Regions from separate parts of the Priestia sp. TGN 0903 genome, predicted to be linked through region 3. Evidence: riboswitches for the same ligand, from Rfam matches in the RefSeq annotation. Region 3 holds a riboswitch; each other region holds the start of a gene.

The links. Region 3 has a riboswitch for thiamine pyrophosphate ahead of tenA (thiaminase II). Riboswitches for the same ligand answer to the same signal wherever they lie in the genome.
Region 1: another riboswitch for thiamine pyrophosphate. It lies ahead of thiT (energy-coupled thiamine transporter ThiT); the one in region 3 lies ahead of tenA (thiaminase II).
Region 2: another riboswitch for thiamine pyrophosphate. It lies ahead of ACRPLY_RS22575 (thiamine phosphate synthase); the one in region 3 lies ahead of tenA (thiaminase II).
Region 4: another riboswitch for thiamine pyrophosphate. It lies ahead of ACRPLY_RS17130 (acetylornithine deacetylase); the one in region 3 lies ahead of tenA (thiaminase II).

The regions. Positions count from the first base shown of each region.
Region 1 is NZ_JBOZGL010000001.1:178,085-183,167, reverse strand. It holds gene ACRPLY_RS01000 (ethanolamine ammonia-lyase subunit EutB) at 1-250, opposite strand, end outside; gene ACRPLY_RS00995 (ethanolamine ammonia-lyase reactivating factor EutA) at 277-1,695, opposite strand; gene thiT (energy-coupled thiamine transporter ThiT) at 1,852-2,460, opposite strand; TPP riboswitch at 2,493-2,593, opposite strand; lysine riboswitch at 2,768-2,952, shown strand; gene ACRPLY_RS00985 (amino acid permease) at 3,055-4,494, shown strand; gene ACRPLY_RS00980 (GNAT family N-acetyltransferase) at 4,989-5,083, opposite strand, start outside.
Region 2 is NZ_JBOZGL010000008.1:61,054-66,136, reverse strand. It holds gene ACRPLY_RS22600 (amino acid ABC transporter permease) at 1-195, opposite strand, end outside; gene ACRPLY_RS22595 (amino acid ABC transporter substrate-binding protein) at 179-1,000, opposite strand; gene ACRPLY_RS22590 (fluoride efflux transporter FluC) at 1,342-1,740, shown strand; gene crcB (fluoride efflux transporter CrcB) at 1,741-2,127, shown strand; gene ACRPLY_RS22580 (hypothetical protein) at 2,179-2,394, shown strand; TPP riboswitch at 2,553-2,654, shown strand; gene ACRPLY_RS22575 (thiamine phosphate synthase) at 2,776-3,399, shown strand; gene thiO (glycine oxidase ThiO) at 3,383-4,510, shown strand; gene thiS (sulfur carrier protein ThiS) at 4,507-4,710, shown strand; gene ACRPLY_RS22560 (thiazole synthase) at 4,716-5,083, shown strand, end outside.
Region 3 is NZ_JBOZGL010000001.1:573,338-578,420, reverse strand. It holds gene ACRPLY_RS03025 (SDR family NAD(P)-dependent oxidoreductase) at 1-82, shown strand, start outside; gene ACRPLY_RS03020 (ArsR/SmtB family transcription factor) at 95-397, shown strand; gene ACRPLY_RS03015 (aldehyde dehydrogenase) at 411-1,811, shown strand; gene tenA (thiaminase II) at 1,839-2,528, opposite strand; TPP riboswitch at 2,624-2,722, opposite strand; gene ACRPLY_RS03005 (TspO/MBR family protein) at 2,949-3,695, shown strand; gene ACRPLY_RS03000 (hypothetical protein) at 3,997-4,179, shown strand; gene ACRPLY_RS02995 (sodium-dependent transporter) at 4,356-5,083, shown strand, end outside.
Region 4 is NZ_JBOZGL010000004.1:544,396-549,478, forward strand. It holds gene ACRPLY_RS17120 (ABC transporter ATP-binding protein) at 1-734, opposite strand, end outside; gene tenA (thiaminase II) at 727-1,398, opposite strand; gene ACRPLY_RS17130 (acetylornithine deacetylase) at 1,404-2,681, opposite strand; TPP riboswitch at 2,796-2,898, opposite strand; gene ACRPLY_RS17135 (MupG family TIM beta-alpha barrel fold protein) at 3,121-4,131, opposite strand; gene ACRPLY_RS17140 (PTS transporter subunit EIIC) at 4,128-5,083, opposite strand, start outside.

The DNA of each region.
Region 1 (5,083 bases), 400 kb from region 3:
CCGATGAATCAACCTGACTTTCGATTAATGCCGAGACGTTGTCTTCATCTGCGCTTAGCAGCGGGTAATTTCGAATATCAGCAAGTGTGATATCAGCTAGCACTTGTTTGGCTGCCATTCGTTCTTTCATTGACTCAGCGCTAACTCGTGCGAGCTGATCTCCAGAACGTTCTTCGTTTGCTTTGGCCATAATTTCTTTCAAGCTATAAAATGAAAATGTTTCTCCTAACAACCGGGTAGTTTTAAACATCTTTTCCTCCTTGTATGTTCAGTTGATTATGATGAAAAAGCGAGTGTTTTAATCGAAACAGAGATTGCCTCTCCAGCTACGGGTAACCCTAGATCGATATAATCTCCGTGGGTAAAGTCAATTTGATCTAAACAAATAATTTCTAATTCTTTCTCCTGTTTGGCTAGTGCTTGTCCTAAAGCTTTAGCAATATCCTGCTCGCATAAAACAACGAGGCACTTAGCTCCTTTAAAACAAGCACCAAATTCAGCGCTTATTACTTTTGCTAATTCTTGCAGCATTATATAGCTGCAGTAAGGGAAATGAGATAAAGCAATAGCAACGGGAGGATCTTCTGCGCTGAAAACAGTTGAAGCCTGCATACATGCCGTTCGAGCTCTTTCTTGAAACAGCTGCGGATTCCACTCCTCCTCTTGCTGTACGGGTATCTCTATAATCGGAATATTTTTTAGCGGCAGCCGCTTTGATTTAATGTATACGGTTGATCCGCTAACTTCTGTATTTTGCATGCCGGCCCCAATGACAGTAGCGCGCGTTGTTTCAGCGGCTTGAGATACGTGTATGGATTGAAACTGATACGCTAGCAGAGGACCAATGTCTCCATGTACAGCGACTTTCCTCACTGTTTTTGGCTTCTGCTTCTCCATCATTGCCCCTACTCCTCCTGAAATCATGATTGTTTCTGGTTGGATAGAAGATCTTGTATGAGGAGAAACGAGCAGCGTGGAATTTTGCTTCAGCGCTTTTACATAATTCACGGTTTCTTCAGCTAGTAATTGACAGATAGACGAGAGTTTTTCAAATGTTGCTTTTTCACCTTCTCGCAGTATTAAAGAATTATTTTTTAAAAATTCAGTTAAATAAGGTGAAATGTAGGTTACAAAACCGTCTGAATTCAGCCGAATTAATCTCCCGCCTACATGCAGGGTAAATGTTTCTATCACTTTTCCATTTTGACATAAGGCGATGTTAGCAGTGCCTCCTCCTACATCAATATTGGCAATTACTGCATTTGTTTCAGCGGAATGTTGGATTGCTCCTGATCCTTTTGCCGCCAATATTCCTTCCAAATCAGCACCGGCTGTTGCAACAACGAAATCTCCAGCATGTTCGGCTAGATAGTGAACGATACTCTCTGCATTTTGCTTTCTAGCAGTTTCTCCTGTGATGATCACAGCGCCCGCCTCCACTTGATCTAAGGAGATTTCTGCATTCTTGTACTCTTGTTCTAGTAGTACCGTTAATCGTTGAACATCGATTTCAACCTCGTTTACCATAGGTGTGGTATAGATAGAACTTGCATACGTTACGCGACGATCAATAATTTGACAGCCTGGCAGCGTAAACTGATTTTGTTGATTTGCTATTAACAGCTTGCTTACAATCAGTTTTGTTGTGCTTGTTCCAATATCTAAACCTATGCTCGTGATCCATTTCTGTAGCATGCTATCAATCCCTTATCTCGTTTGAATATGTTGACTATCATAAAACAGTTTTTTGAATATTTCACTAACTATGTTATCAAACCTGACACACTTTTGTGTAAACAAAGGTGACAAATGAAAAAAAAGACTAAATCTTGGCAGATTTAGTCTTTTTTCTTATGATGAATGTGATTTAGTTACAATCATTCTTGATGCCGATGGAATTAACAATGAAAGAATGACTAAGCAGGCTATTAGTGACCCTACCATTGAAACACCGTTCATTGAAAAAGAATACCACAGAGCGGACATACCTTTTGGTGCGTACGATCCCCAGAAAATAATACCAGCAATAAAGTGCCAGAAATAACGTGCGAAGCTTCCGATAATAAGGGATAAAACAATCAAAACAAAAGCTTTTGATCTGTTATTGGTAGCTAAATTTGTTTTAATAGATTGTGAAAAAATACCTCCAAAACCTATAAAAGCAAAAGCCACAATATATTCAATAAATGTTTGTAGCGCTGTTAAAATATAAGCCGTTCCTGTCGCTAACTGCAAAAGCCCCCATAATAGACCAGATAGAGCCCCGCCTTTTACTCCCCAGCGAAAGCACATAATAAAAATGGGCACCATGGAGAACGAAATACTTACAGCCGTTGCAATCTTAATGGAAGGCAAAAGGTCAAGTAGAAGTGCCAATGCTGCAAAAATAGCTATTTCAATTTTAGCCTGTAAAGGTAATGCTTTATTCACGTTTCTCACTCCTGTTTTTGAATCATTCATATCAAACGGTTTACACAGGAGTAAGCAACTATATGCTACTATTCCCACATTCCTACGCTAGCGTTAACTAACAGGTTCTAAGGGTCTGAACATTTCGTTCACTCTCAGCACGGCGGCTCCCCCTGTGGTACGTTTGGATATTTATGTAGTATAAAGACAATGTTTATTATACCATACGTAACAAAATAGATTCGAGAGATTTCAAAGATGTTTCTATTTTCTGAATCTATTTTTTATAATGACAATCGTTTTAGTATTTGTTATACTTCTTTTATGTCAATTGAATATAAAAAACCCTCATCCTAATCGATGAGGTAGAGGTCGCAGTTTTTAATAGTAAAGTAACGGAAATGCAGAGAACATTGAGGATGTTGCTTGAAAGGAAAAATTGCCGAAGTTTAAATCACTTCTCGGTTGATTTAAGCTGGGGCTGTCTCCGAACAGGAACAGAACTGTCACATCATGCGAGTGATGTGAAGAGCTATCTTCACGGAAGGTTGACGCGGTTTTCAGATTTAAAAGCGCGCACATATACTGCGGGCTTTTTTTATGTTATCCCGTCTCTTTCCGTACATTCGAAAGGAGTATTTATCTATGCAAGAGCAGCAAGAATTAAAACGTGGGTTGAAATCTCGCCACTTAACGATGATTTCATTAGGAGGAGCCATCGGAACCGGCTTATTCCTAGCAAGTGGTGGAGCAATTCACACAGCAGGACCTGGGGGAGCGCTTTTAGCTTACGCTATTATTGGCGTAATGGTTTACTTTTTGATGACCAGCCTAGCAGAGCTCGCAGCTTATATGCCTGAAGCTGGTTCATTTAGTACGTATGCGTCTCGTTTTGTAGATCCATCCTTTGGTTTCGCTCTCGGCTGGAACTACTGGTATAACTGGGCTATTACGATTGCAGCTGAATTATCCGCTGGAGCCCTTATTATGAAATTTTGGTTCCCGAACTCTTCTTCTATTTTATGGAGTGCCCTGTTTTTATTAATTATGTTTGGGCTTAACTACCTTTCTGTAAAAGGATTTGGTGAATCTGAATTTTGGTTTTCGTTAATTAAAGTAGTAACGGTTATTATCTTTTTAGTTATTGGTATTATGATGATTTTTGGTATCTTTAACAATGAAGCACCAGGTTTCAAAAACTTCACGCTTGGTGATGGACCGATTCACGGTGGATTCTTCACTGTACTAGGTATATTTATGGCAGCTGGTTTTTCATTCCAAGGAACAGAGTTGCTTGGAGTCGCAGCTGGAGAAAGTGAAGATCCGGAAAAAACGGTTCCTCGCGCAGTTAAACAAGTCTTCTGGCGCATCTTGTTATTTTATATTTTAGCTATTTTTGTTATTGGAATGCTTATTCCATACACAGCGAATTCATTAGCAAGTGATGACGTGAGAGTAAGTCCGTTTACTTTAATATTCGAACGAGCAGGTCTGGCGTTTGCAGCATCAGCGATTAATGCCGTTATTTTAACAGCTGTTTTATCTGCTGGTAACTCAGGTATGTATGCTTCTACGCGTATGCTGTGGAACTTAGCGAAAGATGGAAAAGCACCAAGGTTCTTAGCAAAAGTGAATAAACGAGGCGTTCCAGTTAATGCCTTAATCGCAACGGCACTTGTCGGTACACTTGCATTTGGTGCTTCATTTTTTGGAGACGGTGCGGTATATACGTGGTTACTTAATGCTTCTGGTATGTCTGGTTTTATTGCTTGGTTAGGAATTGCGATCAGCCACTATCGTTTTAGAAGAGCATTTGTTGCTCAAGGTCATGATTTGAGTGAACTTCCATATCATGCAAAACTTTTCCCATTTGGCCCTATCTTTGCCTTTATTTTATGTGCCGTTGTTATTTTAGGCCAAAACTATTCGGCGTTTATGGGTGACTCGATTGACTGGTACGGTGTACTTGTTTCTTATATCGGACTTCCTTTATTCTTAATTGTTTGGTTAGGATACAAATGGACGAAAAAGTCGAAGCTTATCCCGTTAAAAGAATGTCAAGTAACAGTGAAAAAATACGAATAAAAAAAGCTCTCTATTCAAAAGAATAGAGAGCTTTTTTTATATGAGCTGATCGGCAAAATGAAGAGATATATAAGCGGGTTGGTTTTTCATAACAAGCATATAACCTTTGAGGGGACGGTTATAGTAATCAGCAGCTTCGATATAATAAATACGCTGAATTAACCTGCTTAAACGAGTTGCAAAAGATGGAAGTTGGTGATTAGGAATGGTTTGGATGTAGTCTATGATTTCTTGCTTAGTTTGAAGGCCCGAACGAGTACATTGTAACAGGTGAAAAAGCGGATCTGCTGTTATAGTAGATAGTTCAGAATTGTGTTTGATTCTATTCAGCTGGATATGCAGTTCTTTTTTGGACCATCTTTTTGGAATAGCTCTTATATGCTGTATTCATGATAGCTAACACCTTTCGTATTAAAATAATAAAATGACTTATTATTTTAATAACCTTTACACATGAAACTAAAACGTTACAATGTGTAAAGGTGTCATACATCTTATAAAATAAGCTGATAAAAAAGCACATCTTGCCACTGATCGAATTTCCAGCCTACTTCTTTAAATTCTCCGCAAAATGTAAAATTAAATTGCT
Region 2 (5,083 bases), on a different contig from region 3:
TAAAACTTTTATAGATGATAAACGAGCCAAGGCTGTTAAGACAGCTAAAATGATACCGAGTACAAACGTGATTAATGTTAGTGGAATAGAATATTGAATAGCTCCCTTTAGCATTGGTAAGAGAGATGATTGAGCGATTGAAATCAATTGATTCAATCGCTCTCCATCAGGAAAAATATTATTTAGGAGAAACATCTTCGCCAAACCATTTCTTAGAAATTTTTGCGTATGTTCCGTCTTTTTTCATATCTTTCAATGCTTTGTTTACTTCATCCACTAACTTACCGCTGTCTTTTCTAAACATAAAGCCGCTTGCAGCACCATCGGATTTTTCATCCGCGATTTTGATAGGTGCGTTAGGGTGCTTTTTCTTATAGTCAAGGAACGATAATTTATCGTTGATTGTAGCATCAACACGGTTTGCGCTCATTAGTTCTACTGCTTGAGCAAAACCTTCAGCACTCGTAATGTTTGCACCATAAGATTGAGCCATGTCTTTGTAGTTACTTGTTAATGACTGTGCTGATTTTTTTCCTTTTAAATCTTTAAATGATTTGATATCTTTTTCGTCTTTACGAACAATTAATACGGCGCCTGACTGGATGTATGGGTCAGAGAAATCGTATTTCTTTTGACGATCTTCACGAATACCCACTTCATTAGCAATCATGTCAAAGCGTTTAGCATCTAATCCGGCAAACATGCCATCCCACTGTGTTTCTTTGAACTCAGCTTTTACGCCAAGACGTTTAGCTACTTCTTGAGCCAATTCTACATCAAACCCAGTTAGCTTTTGTTTGTCATCATGAAAAGTGAACGGAGGGTATGTACCTTCAGTTCCAATTGTTAATACGCCATCTTTTTTCACTTTATTATATAAATCCTCTTGTGAAGATTTATTGTCTCCATTGTTTGCTTCATTTTTTGAGCTAGAACCGCATGCGGCAAGCACAACTGTGAAAGCTAATAGTAGCGACAAAAGTGCAGCAAATTTCTTCATTTTCTAAACCCCCTAGTATTCTGATAGGAAATGATACTCTGTGATACTAAACAAGAACACAGCAAAAGTCAACAAAAAAAACTTATACGATTAATGTGACTTAAAATAAGGGAAATATACCTTCTATACACGGTTTGTCATAAGGATACAGAAAGATTTTAAAATTTGGATTAAGTGGATTTTTAAGGGATATTTGAGGAGTAAAAAGGAAGTTTCATGCGACGATTTTCTCTTTCATTTTTTCATGACTTTTGGTGCAATAAACATATAGTTAAATGTTAAGGTAGAAATAAATTCCTTATGGTACACTTAAAGAAGAATTTATGAAACGGAGCGATATGATGAAAGCCATAAACTTAATCTCAATTGCCTTTGGTGCTATCGCTGGTACATATGCGCGTTATTTGCTAAATCTTTCCTTATTATATACGGGCTATCCAATAGGAACGGTAATTGAAAACCTATTAGGAAGCTTCATACTAGGCCTATTAACAGGATTTTTTGCGTGGAAAAAGCCAAAAGAATGGATAAAGCTTGGACTAGGAGTTGGCGTGTGCGGCGGTTTTACAACGTATTCAACCTTTGCAGGAGACGTCATTTCTCTCACTCAGCACCATTTATTTTGGGGAGCCATTTATGTCATTGTCTCTTTAGTAGGTGGAATCCTTCTTGCTTTAGCAGGTTATCTATGCGGTGAAGCGGCAGGGAAAAATTTAGTGAAAGTACATGAGGTGAAGTAAATGAGCATAGTGAGCTTGGCACTTGGCGGGGCAGCTGGAGGAATATGCCGTTATCTTTTGGGTTTAAAAGTTACAAAAACAGTTTCAAACCCTCCTTTTCCAGTCTCAATGCTGTTTGTAAACTTGCTCGGTGCGTTTGGGCTTGGTCTTTTTTACGGTAGTTATTATGGAAAGGTTCCGAGTCATGCTTATGATGATTCAATATTTTTAATGATTGGCATTGGGTTTTTTGGTGCCTTTACCACTTTTTCAACGTTTAGTGTGGAAACCGTACAGTTAATTCGGGAAAAATCTTATCGGAAAATGTTGGCGTACGTGGGGATTTCAGCATTTGGAACAGTTGGTTTATTTACAGTCGGTTTACTGGCAGGAACGTTTTTATTATAAGTAAAGAGAACGTTTCTAGTAGGGAAAAACAAAAAGACGGAGAAGTAGAGAATGGATAGAAAAGCAGAAGTTTGGAAATACATTTTGTTGATTGTAGCTGTTGCAGGTCAGATCATTGGTTTTTTATTTTTATTTATAAATGTTGTGGCGGCATTTATTTTTTACGGTTTTTATATTCTAACTTTTATTATGTTACTCCTGCTGTTTATATGGGATCGGAAAAAGGAAAAAGACAAAGAAGAATTTGACGACTATACCGATTACTAACTATATAAAAAGCAGAATGATTCGGTGCGCCGGGCCTCTTAGTAAAGAAGCTTAAAAGATACATCTATAAAAGGAAGAGAGCCGTAAGAGCATAAAGAGATATTGTATTTACATCTAGTTGTGTTATAATTTTAAGTGCAAAAACAAAATCAATAAATAGCAATCACTAGGGGAGCTTTTTGAAGCTGAGACGGATGTATTTCGGACCCTTTGAACCTGATCTGGTTTGGACCAGCGTAGGGAAGTGGCGATCATGTTTACATAACGATGCATGCTAACCACTCTACGTTGTAGAGTGGTTTTTTGTATGTAATAAAGCCCTCTGCACAAGATGAAGTGATTGAAATTTCTCTTTATTCTGAATGGAAAGGTTTCGATCATGTGGATATTCCTAAATTTCATGTCATTACAACAGATAAGCAGCCAATCGAAGAGCTTCAAAAAATTTTAACGGCTATCGCGCCTTTTGCGGGCGCCATTCATATTAGAGAAAAAAAGAAAACGGCAAAGCAGATTCAATGTTTACTAGAAAGCCTACCATTTTGTCGCTCTAAAATTATTGTGAATGACCGAGTTGATGTAGCGCATGCTTTAAAAGCAAAAGGTGTACAGCTTGCCTATCATAGTTTAGACGTTTCGTTTGTTATAGACGCATTTCCTTCTCTTATTGTTGGAAAGTCAGTTCACTCTGTGGAAGAGGCTTTAGAAGCTGAAAAAGATGGTGCTCACTACATTTTATACGGACATATTTATTCAACACATTCAAAAAAAGAATTAAAAAGTCGAGGGATAGCGGCACTAAAAGAAGTAGTAGACGCTGTGCAGATACCGGTTATTGCCATTGGAGGAATTACACCTGTAAATGCCAAAGAGGTACTTCAAACAGGAGCACACGGTATAGCCGTGATGTCTGGTGTCATGCTTGCGCAAGATCCCCTGAAAGCGATTAAACAATATTCTCATATATGGACATCTGGAGGTGGAGAAAATGAAGCAGCATTATGATGTACTGTTAATCGGAGGAGGTATAATCAGCTCTTCTATCGCTTATCATTTGTCAAAACAAGGAGCGTCAGTAGCTATTCTTGAACGCAATCAAGTTGGTTGTGAAGCTTCAAGTGCAGCCGCTGGTATTTTAGGTGCTCAAGCTGAAATTGATGAAGAAGGTCCTCTTTTAGACCTTGCTATTAAGAGCAGAAGCATGTTTCCTGAACTGGTGAAGGAACTAAAAGAAAAAACGGCTATCGACGTAGAGCTCATTCAAAAAGGCTTATTAAAAGTCGCTGTAACAGAAGAAGATGCACACGTATTAAAGAAAAAAGCCGCTCAGCACCACCGGTGGGACAAAGATGTAAGATGGATCGATGTAAAAGAAGCGCGTTTGTTAGAACCCGGGCTCTCTCCAGACATATACGGAGCCATTACAATACCGGGAGACGGCCAGCTAGCTCCGGCTAAGTTAACACAAGCTCTTGCTCATGGAGCCTTGTATCACGGAGCAGATGTATTCGAATACTGTGACGTTCACTCTCTTATTATGGAAAATGAAACAGTAAAAGGGGTACAGACGTCCAAAGGCTCTTTTTATGGAGAAAAAGTAGTGATTGCAGCAGGCTCATGGGCTAAACGCTTTATTTCTTCTGAACATTTAGGCGAGGTGTTTCCTGTAAAAGGAGAGTGTATTGCTCTGCAAAGTCATAAGCCCCTGCTTTCTAAAACGATTTTTTTAGATGAAGGTTTTTACTTAGTCCCTAAGACTGGTGGAAGAATCGTAATCGGGGCAACTAAGCTGCAGCATGATTTTACTAAGACCGTTTCTGCACAAGGTATTCAATTTTTGCTGAATAAAGCTTCTGCGCTTCTGCCGGCCATTAAAGAAGCCACATTTGAAAAAGCATGGGCTGGTCTTCGTCCACAAACAAATGATGGCTGGCCTTATTTAGGAGAGCACCCTGAAATAGCGAATCTGCACATGGCTTTTGGCCACTACCGAAACGGTATTTTATTAAGCGCTGCAACTGGAAAAATTATGGCTGATGCTTTGTTAGGGAAAAAGCCAAATCATTCATTCTTTACATCATTTCAGCTAACGAGAGCAATGGAGGGAGTTCATTGAATCTAATTATTAACGGTAAGACCGTCACTGTCGGAGATGAAATTGAAACGGTCGAGCACTTGCTGCAGGCTCAGAGTCTGCATGAGCGAGTTGTAATTGTTGAATTAAACAAGAATATTTTGCAAAAAGAAGAACATAGCGATGCATGCTTAAAAGATGGAGATACATTAGAAGTTGTTTCATTTGTTGGAGGAGGATGAAGAGTATGTTAAAAATTGGACAATATACATTTAATTCACGTTTATTATTAGGAACAGGGAAATTTCCGGACTTTACGACTCAGCGTCAAGCGGTAGAAGAGTCGGAAACAGAAATTTTAACATTTGCTGTTAGACGAATGGATATTTTTGATCAAAATCAGCCTAATTTATTAGAAGCACTTGATGTGAAGCGTTTCACTCTTTTGCCTAACACTGCTGGAGCAAAAAATGCAGAAGAGGCCGTACGTATTGCTAAATTAGCAAAGGCTTCTGGACTTTGTGACATGGTGAAAGTAGAAGTAATTGGATGTGATAAGACGCTGCTTCCTGATCCAGTTGAAACATTAAAAGCTAGTGAAGAACTGTTAAAAGA
Region 3 (5,083 bases):
TCGTCTCGCCACCTTCATCCCGCGCTTTGTACCAAGAAAGTGGCTTTCATCCGTTGTCCGCAGAACACAAGAAATTAAATAAAGGAGAATATTTATGAGTGAAAAAGCAGTGGAGTTATTTCGTGCCAGCATTCCTATTTTTCAGGCTCTAAGTGATTCAGCAAGACAAGATATTATTTTGCTGCTCGCGGAAAAAGAGCCTTTAACCGTTAATGAAATTGCAAACGAGTCTACTTTATCACGACCGGCAATTTCTCATCATTTAAAAATTTTACGTGATCAAAAGCTTGTGCAAATTGAGCAAAAAGGAACGCAGAGATATTATTCATTGGCTTTAAACGAGGCAGTTGAGCTATTAAAAAGCTTGCTTGCTACAGTTGAAGCTGAATGTTTATAGGGAGATGAAAGAGATGAACCACGAGCAATTCTATATCACAGATGAAACGGTCATTGAACATATTGTCTCTACACAAAAGCAGTATTTCTATGCACAAAAGACAAAGAGCATCAGCAGCCGCATTCAAGCGCTGAATAAGCTCAGAGACGCAGTCAAACAAAACGAGCAGAGAATTATGGATGCTTTAAAACAAGACTTGAATAAATCTGAAGTAGAGGCGTACACGTCGGAAATTGGGATTTTACTAGAGGAAATTCGGTTTACGCTTAAGCATTTAGCAAAATGGATGAAGCCTAAAAAAGTAAAAACCGCTTTAACACACGTGGGCTCTAAAGGGAAAATTGTTCCTGAACCGTATGGAGTCGCGTTAATTATTGCTCCGTGGAACTATCCGTTTCAATTAGCGCTGTCTCCTTTAGTAGGAGCGATTGCCGCTGGAAACACGGCGATTATAAAGCCTTCTGAATTAACGCCTAGCGTATCTCGGGTTATACAAGAATTACTAGCTGAGGCTTTTGATCCCGCATTTGTGACGGTGATTGAAGGCGCTGTAGACACGACGAGCCTGCTTTTAAAACAGCCCCTCGATTATATTTTCTTTACGGGAAGTGTAAATGTAGGGAAAATTATTATGCAAGAAGCAGGGAAGCAGCTTATTCCCGTCACGCTGGAGCTAGGAGGAAAAAGTCCGTGCATTGTACATGAAGATGCAAACCTAGATCTTGCAGCGAAGCGAATTATGTTTGGCAAAGGAATGAATGCAGGCCAAACGTGCGTTGCTCCCGATTATTTGCTCGTGCATAAAAAGGTAAAAGCGCAGCTAGTGGAGAAACTTCGCGAAGCGATTTATCAATTTTACGGTAGTAATCCGCTTGAAAGTGAGCGCTACGGCCGTATTGTCAGTGAGCGCCATTTTATTCGGCTAGTTGAGTTTTTAAAAGACGGAAACGCTATAGTTGGAGGCGGGTATAATAAAAGTACGCTCACAATAGAACCTACGGTGTTAAGTGAAGTAAGCTGGACATCAGACGTTATGCAAGAAGAAATTTTTGGGCCTATTCTTCCTATGATTGAATACGAAACGCTAGACGAAGTTATTCATAAAGTTCAAGAAAAAGCTAAGCCGTTAGCTCTTTACTTGTTTACGGAAAGTGCAAATGTACAAAATGTCATAACGGAGCGTCTTTCATTTGGAGGAGGCTGTATAAATGATACGCTTATGCATATCGCTACGCCATATTTACCCTTTGGCGGAGTTGGAGAAAGCGGTACGGGCCAATATCATGGAAAAGACAGCTTTCAGACATTTTCTCATTTTAAAAGCATGCTGTCTCAAACAACCAAGTTTGATTTGTCATTCCGCTATCCTTCAGAGAAACAAAACTTGAAAATGATTAAAAAATTATTGAAATAAAAAGCCTCCTGATAGGAGGCTTTTTCGTTATTTTGAAAGTGAAAGCTGAGAAAGCGGCCATTTTTCTTGTGTATACGCCATTTCCCAAAATAAATACTCCAGCTCACAGCTTTTGATAAAGTGATCTTTCATACGATTACGTTCTTCTTCAGTCGCTTGTTCGGCGAGTTCATCAAGCTTGTTACAAAACCATTGTGTTGTGCCATTCATTTCTTCATTATTATAAAACTGAATCCATTCATAAAAAGGATGAGAAGGAGATGGATTTACTTGTTCTGTAATGCGCTGGCCAATTTCAACGTACGTCCACGGACATGGAAGAAGCACGGCAATGATTTCCGCTAAGCTGCCTGTATGCGCAACGCTTGTCATATGGTTAATGTAGTGGCTGGCCGTTGGTGAAAGAGCCTCAGTGTGGAGGTCTTCATAGCGTACGCCTGCTACTTCACAAAAATTATTATGAGGGTGTACTTCACTATGTAATACCGTAGAAATGCCGGCATTAAAGGCTTCCATTTCGGTACGCGTGCGGCATTTTGTTAAAGCAGCGCCGTAAATGCGGACAAATGCTGTTAAGTATTCGTAGTCTTGAGAAACGTAGTGAATAAGCGCCTCTTTTGGCACGTCTCCTTCAGCAATTCCTTTAATAAAAGGGTGGTTAAAAATGGCTTCGTAAATATAGTTTGCTTCTTGTCTTAATTGAGATGAAAATGACATCAAAATCCTCCTTTAATATGAGGAAGTCACAAACAAGCACATAAAGGAAATAAAAAACACTCCGTTTATAAACGGAGTGGCAAATGACAGTACAAAACTGAACATTGCCACTTTCCTACGCTGGTATGAGCCAGATCAGGTTCAAAGGGATCAAGAAAACTTGTCTCAGCCGGTCGGCACCCCTAGTGGACTTCCTATTAGTCTATGTTTAACTTACCATATATTCTGAAAAATAGAAAGCGTTACGGAAAATTGTTCCCTAACGGTTTTTATCTCTTAAAGAGGTAGCTTCTTGAAGCTATTTTTAATCATTTTTGTTTAAAAATGCATATTTTTAGGGAAGAAGAGGTATTAATGAAGGGAAGAGCCGTTTTCGTCTCCGAAACATTCCCATATAAATAGAAGAAAGGAGAGAACAAAATGGCAAAATTTCGTTTGTATGCTGTATTAAATACAGTAGGCTTGGCTATTACACTTCTTGTGAATTATTTAGCAAATGCGATTCCAATAGGAGGCAAAACAACGGCAGAGGCTTCTGCGCAAGTTCCTACGTTGTTTACACCAGCCGGTTATGCCTTTGCTATCTGGGGCGTTATTTATTTGTTATTAACCATTTGGGTTATACGCCAATTTTTTGCAAGAGAAGATCAAAAGGAAATATATGCACGTATCGGCATTTGGTTTTTTCTAAACTGTTTGTTAAATAGTGCGTGGATCTTTATTTTCCAAAACGATTACTATAAGTTATCCCTTTTAGTTATGCTCTTTATTTTAGGCACATTAATGATTGTATATTCCATTATTCAGCATTCTCGGATGACGACATGGTTTATGCGTCTGCCGATTTCGCTTTATCTTGGATGGATTTCTGTTGCGACTATTGTTAATGTATTTGTCGTATTTCAAGCAAATGGAATACAGCACTTGCTTGGCCTAAATGAGTTAGCATGGACGATTATTATGCTGTTGGTAGGGGCTGCGCTGGGCATTATGTTTACATTAAAAAACCGAGACGCTGTTTATCCGCTTGTTTTTATTTGGGCTTATATTGCCATTGCGGTGAAACAAAGTGGAAATCAGCCAATTGTCATTACTGTTATCATCTCGATTGTTTTATTAGCAATTGCTATTATTGTGGGACTGATTAAACGCTATAGACGTTTTTAAAAAGAAGCTCTAGCTTTTGTAAGCTAGAGCTTTTTATGATGCTCTTTTGATTGTAAAAAAGCAGCTGTAAAAGCAATTAAGCTAATTAAAATACCAAAAGGAACAACAATTGGTACGAATGATAAAATAAATGTCATAAGCGTAACCTCCATGTTGCATCGGTGCATAATGAAAAATTCAACTTTTTAAATTGAAGTTCCGCTATTATAGTATGCTAGGCTTTATGTTTGGAGCCTATATGTTTAGAAATAAACGAAAAAGGCAACATACGTTACATATAGTTTATATAGGAGGAGTTAAAATGGAAACATATTTAGTGGCTTACACAGATAAAGACGATATGGAATATAAACAAGTGACGTGCGAGAGTTATGAAGATGCAGAGCGTACAGTTCTTCGTTTAGAGAGAGAAGGGCATATGCATATTGAAGAAATATCAAATCAAGAAGCCTACCGTGGAGACGAATCGTCGTACAGAGAATAATTTTTGAATAGAAACATCAAACTCAAAATGAAGAGGCAGCTGCTTCTTCATTTTTTCTATTCTATATAGATATCGTTTTATAGAAAAAAGTAAAACGGGAATGATTTTCTTCTGCATTTATGGTACAGTACTAATCAGGTGAGTTTTGAGTTTAGAAGAGGAGAGAGTAACATTATATGAGTAAAGGAAATCAGTGGTCTTCACGCCTCGGTTTTATTTTAGCATCTGCTGGGGCAGCAATTGGTCTAGGAGCGATATGGAAATTTCCATACGTAACCGGAATCAGTGGCGGTGGAGCATTTTTTGCGTTGTTTATTTTATTTACAATTTTTATTGGATTGCCGCTTCTGTTGGCAGAATTTATCATTGGAAGACATACGGGAAAAGAAGCGATTAGTGCTTATAAAGCAATTGCTCCAAAGTCCGCTTGGGTATGGATTGGCAGGCTGGGAGTACTCAGCTGTGTCGTTTTGCTTTCCTTTTACAGCGTCGTTGGCGGCTGGGTGATTTTATATACGATTATGAGCGTAACCGGTATGCTAAGCGGAAAAGAGTACGGTCCGTTGTTCAATGCCGTCATTAGCCAACCTTATGTGGTATTAGGTGCACAGGCGCTGTTTTTATTAATTACAGTGTTTGTTATTTCAAAAGGCGTACAAAAAGGCATAGAGCGTGCTAATAAATACATGATGCCGCTGTTATTTATCTGTTTTATTATCATTGTGGTTCGCTCTTTAACATTAGACGGAGCTATGGACGGAGTAAAGTTCTTTTTAAAACCGGATTTTTCAGCCATTACAGGGTCATCTGTTCTCTATGCGCTCGGTCAGTCGTTTTTCTCGCTTTGCGTAGGATTATCCTGCATGGTGACATATAGCTCTTATTTAGGGAAAAAAGTAAGCTT
Region 4 (5,083 bases), on a different contig from region 3:
ATTAAATAATCTTTCACATCAAGCACTCGCTGTTGATTCAGATCTTTTTGCGTTCGAGGTCTGCTAAGCGGCACTTGAATTTCTTCAAGACAACTTACTGGCTTGTCTGAAAAGATAAAAATGCGATCTGATAAAAAAAGCGCTTCATTGACGTCATGAGTGATAAATAAGATGCTATGCTTACGCTTTTGCCATTGGTCAAGCAGCCATTCCTGCATCGATAAACGTGTGATTGCATCAAGTGCACTAAAAGGCTCATCTAAAAGCAGCACGTTAGAACCGCTTAATACCGTCCGAAGAAAAGAAACGCGCTGCTTCATCCCTCCGGATAAATCACTTGGAAAACGGTTTTCATACCCTTTTAGGCCAAACTCTTCAAGCAGCTGAGACACTTGCTTATGAGCACTTGCTTTTGATACATTGTGAAGCTCAAGAGGCAGTGCTGCATTGTCTAGAATCGTACGCCACGGAAGCAGCAAATCTTGCTGCGGCATATAGCCTACTTTTCCTAGTCGCTTTTCATAAGACTTTCCGTTAATCACGATATCGCCTTCACTCTGCTGTTCAAGACCTGTAATGAGACGAAACAACGTACTTTTCCCAGAGCCGCTCGCTCCAACGATACTGACAAACTCGCCTTCTTTCACGTCTAAGTTTAATGATTTTAAAATCGCTTGATCACCGTTCTTGTACGTAAAACTGACGTTTTGAAAAGATAACACAGACCTATTCATGAATTGGCCACATCGCTTCGTTATAAGCCATATCCCAGAACATATACTCAAAACGCGTCGTATTCAAGAAAATTTCTTCAAGCTTTTCTAATTCCACTTCTGATTTATCTTCAGTAAGTGAGTCAAATAAATTGATACACCATGTCGCCAGTTCTCCAAATTCTTCTGAGCTGTACATTTCAATCCACTCACGGTAAAACTCATTGTTAGCTCCAGGCTTTTCACTAAGTTCTTTTCCTATTTCCCAGTAGCTCCACATACAAGGCAAAAGAGCGGCTACTAATTCAGCTAATGTTCCACTTTGACCAACGTGCAGCATATAGTGCGTGTATGCAAGCGTTGTAGGAGATGGCTGCGCTTTTTCTAATTCTTTTTGGCTGATTTCAAATTTCTTGGCATACTCACGGTGCAGACTCATTTCTTCGTTTAATGTAGAATCTAAAAGGGCTGCAAATTTCCCCATCGTTTGAAGATCGGTAGCTTTCATGGCTCCAATCGCAAATAATTTGGCATAATCAATTAGGTAAAGGTAATCTTGAATCATGTAGAAGCGAAACTTCTCCTTTTCAAGCGTTCCATCTCCCATCCCCTGTACGAAGGGATGATTATGATTTTGACGCCAAATAGGCTGCAGCTTTTCGTATAATCGTTCACTAAATTTCATGATGATCACTCCTTATGCGTATGCAGCCACGTATAAATGAACTGCACTATCACTTTTGTATATTGAACAAGCTGATTAATATCTAATTGTTCGTTCACAGCATGTGCATTTGCTAAATTTCCCGGACCGTAAATAGCGGCGGGAATTCCCGCATCAGCTAGCCATCCCCCGTCTGTTACGCTAGTTGACACATCAATTGGAGGCTTTTTCCCTTCCATTTGTTCATGAGTATTTGCAAGCAGCTGCACTCCTGCATGATTTTCATCAATTTCTAATGACGGAAAGATTTCTCCTCTGTCTTCAATCATTGATGTGCCTCCCCATTCAAAGGTTGGCAGATTATCTTTTAACCATGGATCTGCTTTTGCAATAGCTATAATATATTCTTCCACTTCTTTTGATACTTGGTCGTACGATTCATTAGGATAATAGTGAACGGTGATCCACAGCCTGCATTCATCTGCAATAAAAGCAGCATGTCTTCCGCCTTCGATTACTGCTGGATTAATCGTATTTGTCCCTGGCAAAAATCCTGGATAGCTCTTTGTAACAGCCCAGTGACGCTCCAATTCTTGTAGCCCTCCGATCACTTTTGCCATCTTTTCAATAGCGCTTGCGGCTAACAGCCCTCCTCCAGCATGAATCATACTTCGGCGTGTACCGTCATGATAGGTTTTACTGCTTTTTATCGTAATCCATCCCGTGATCACTCCGCCTTGACCTTGAATATGTAAATCACTTGTATCGACTACAAGCGCAAAATCAGCTGTATACCCTTTCTGACAGCATTGCAGCGTACCTGCCTCTCCTACTTCTTCTCCTACAACGGATTCAAAAATCAAGTCTCCTGGCAGCTCGATTCCTGCTTCTGTTAAAAGCTGCACAGCAAATAATGCTCCCGCCAAACCGCCTTTCATATCAGCAACTCCGCGTCCAATTATCATATTGTCTTTTACAACAGCTTCAAACGGATTGGTTTCCCAATTTTCATTTTCTTGTACCTCAGCAACATCCATATGGCCGTTAATAATCAAGCTTTGATAGTCAGCCGATTTTTGTCCTTTTAACGTTCCCACTACGATAGGGTCGTTAGAATATAAGTCCCACATATCAATGGAAAAACCGCAGTTTTTAAGAAAATCTGCTACGTACAGCTGCGCTTCATGAGAATTTCGTGCAGGAGGCGCTGGCGTTTTATACGAAACAAGCGTTGTTAATAACTGGATTAAATCTCCTTTGCGCTCCTCTACCTGTTTGACAAGCAAATCAATTGTTTCTTTCATGTATGACACCTTCCTTTACGCATAAAAAAACACTTCTTTCGCAGGAAAGAAGTGTTTTTGTTTATGTACACAAAATTATTATAACGAGTTCGTAAGGAAATCCTATACAAAACATCCATTACAATACCTCTTTCCTACGCTAGTATTACCTAGTTCAGGTTATAAGGGTTAAGACTTATCGTCTCTCTCAGCTTCGAAAGCACCCCTAGTGGTGTTGTATCTCTATGAAATTAATCTATTATCATATGTTTACCTGTAATAGTTTTATCATAGTAAAGCGTTTTATTCAATAGAAAGGTTCATGATATGGTAATGAAAATAGTTTCCTTTTTAGTAGTAAAAGAAAAAGCACACACCTTTTTCATGCAGTGTGTGCTCTTTGTTTTTGTGACATTACTAGTTAGCTATTGGCTTCTTTAAAAATACGCCGTTTTTTCCTTCAGACAGTAATAAGCTCAAGCTTTTGCCCCGGTCTCACTAATGAAAGCAGCTCATGATCTTCTTCTATTACATACCCAATCACATTCACATTAGCATTTGCAGACAAATTCCTTTTAGCTATTTGAACCTCTCCTCTGTAACGTCCGTAGCCATCATTGTCCATTGTAATTGCTCCGATTCTGCGTTCTACTGTATGAAATGGCAGCACTGGTTTTACAGATCGTGTATCAACCAAACGCAGAACGTCTCTTGATACATCCGGACGCACGCTGTACGTTCCCTGTATATGAGGTGAACGAATGCGTAGCGGAATAATGCGGTTTTCTTGATATTGAACTAAACGTTTTAATAAATTTGAACTGGCGTATGGATCTCCAATATAAACCTCCGTTACTCCGCATCCGTATAAATCTACTGCAGAGGTAAAAGGACATTTATTACGGTCTTTTTCTCTAGTAGGAAGTCCTTGATAAATAGGTCCTCTCTTTTCGCCTTCTCCAGGAATATAAGCACAAACTGGAATACGAAGTTCATTAAATAAATCTGTTTGCTGTTGAAAAAACGTTTCTTCAAGCCCTGTTTCAGGCCGCGGATAAAAATTATGCCAAGCAAGCAGCTGATGATGATGAAGGCCTGCAGATAATAGCGCTTCTATTTCTAGTTTTGACACTGTACTTGCATTAAGGGCAATATAAAACTCATCCGCAAGTAAAATCGTTTCTTCTACGCTAAAGCCATCGTCTAGTCTAATACCTGATACGCCAAGTGAAGATAGAGTCATAAGGCTTTCGATACCTAAATGAACCGGTGTATGCTTAGATACATCTGCATACACGCTTATTCCACAATCTCTAGCCACATGAAGCAATTCTTTTGCCCGTTCAGCTAAATCTCCTTTTTCCTCTGGAATGTGAAGTGAAGTGAATGCGCGTGTAACGCCGCATTCACTCGCTTCTACTAATCTTTGTTTGGCATCTCTATCGTTCAAATAAAACGAAATGCCAATCATTCAAACTCCCTCGCCATTTCATCGTTAAATCCAAAGAAATAGGTACAAATAAAGCCTGCTGCGTAAGCAATAACTAATCCAAGTAAATAAAGAAGAATTTGATGCGCATGAACTAAAAACGTAAGCGGCAAACCCGATACTCCCACTGCTACAGTTGCAATATGGAAGTGCGCCTGAAATGCTCCGCCGATTCCTGCTCCAAGACAAGCGGTTAAGAATGGACGCCCTAAAGGAAGTGTGACTCCAAAAATAAGCGGCTCTCCGATTCCGAGCAGCCCTGAAGGAAGTGCGCCTCCAATTGCTCGCTTTAAGCGTTTTTTCTTTGTTTTGATATAAATAGCAAAAGCTGCACCAACCTGACCGGCTCCGCCCATTGCTAGTATAGGAAGAAGCGGATCATCTCCAATCGAATTAATAAGCTCTAAATGGACCGGAGTAAGACCTTGATGCAGTCCTGTAATAACGAGCGGCAAAAACGTTGCCCCTAAAACAAAGCCTGCTACAACTCCTCCAACCTCTAAAACTCCTAAAAGACCTTTTGTGATTCCATCTGAAATGAAGCCGCCGATTGGCATGAATACCACATACGTAATAATTCCTGTAATTAACACCGTAACGGTTGGTGTAATAATAATATCCAGTGACTGTGGGACAAATTTACGTACTCGTTTTTCTAACACGGCCATAAAGATTGCTGCAAGCAGCACTCCTATTAAGCCCCCACGCCCCGGCAAAAGTGCTTCACCAAAAAGTTTAATATCAGCTACGGCAGGATTAATGACTAAAATGCCCGCTAAGCCTCCTAGAGCTGGCGAACCACCAAATTCTTTTGCTGCATTAATACCTACTAAAATACCCAGATAGGCAAATAAACCGCTTCCGATAACGGTTAAAAGAATAGCAATCTGTGAATCTGCCGGAAGCCACTTCGCCTGCACAGCTGCTTTTGTCA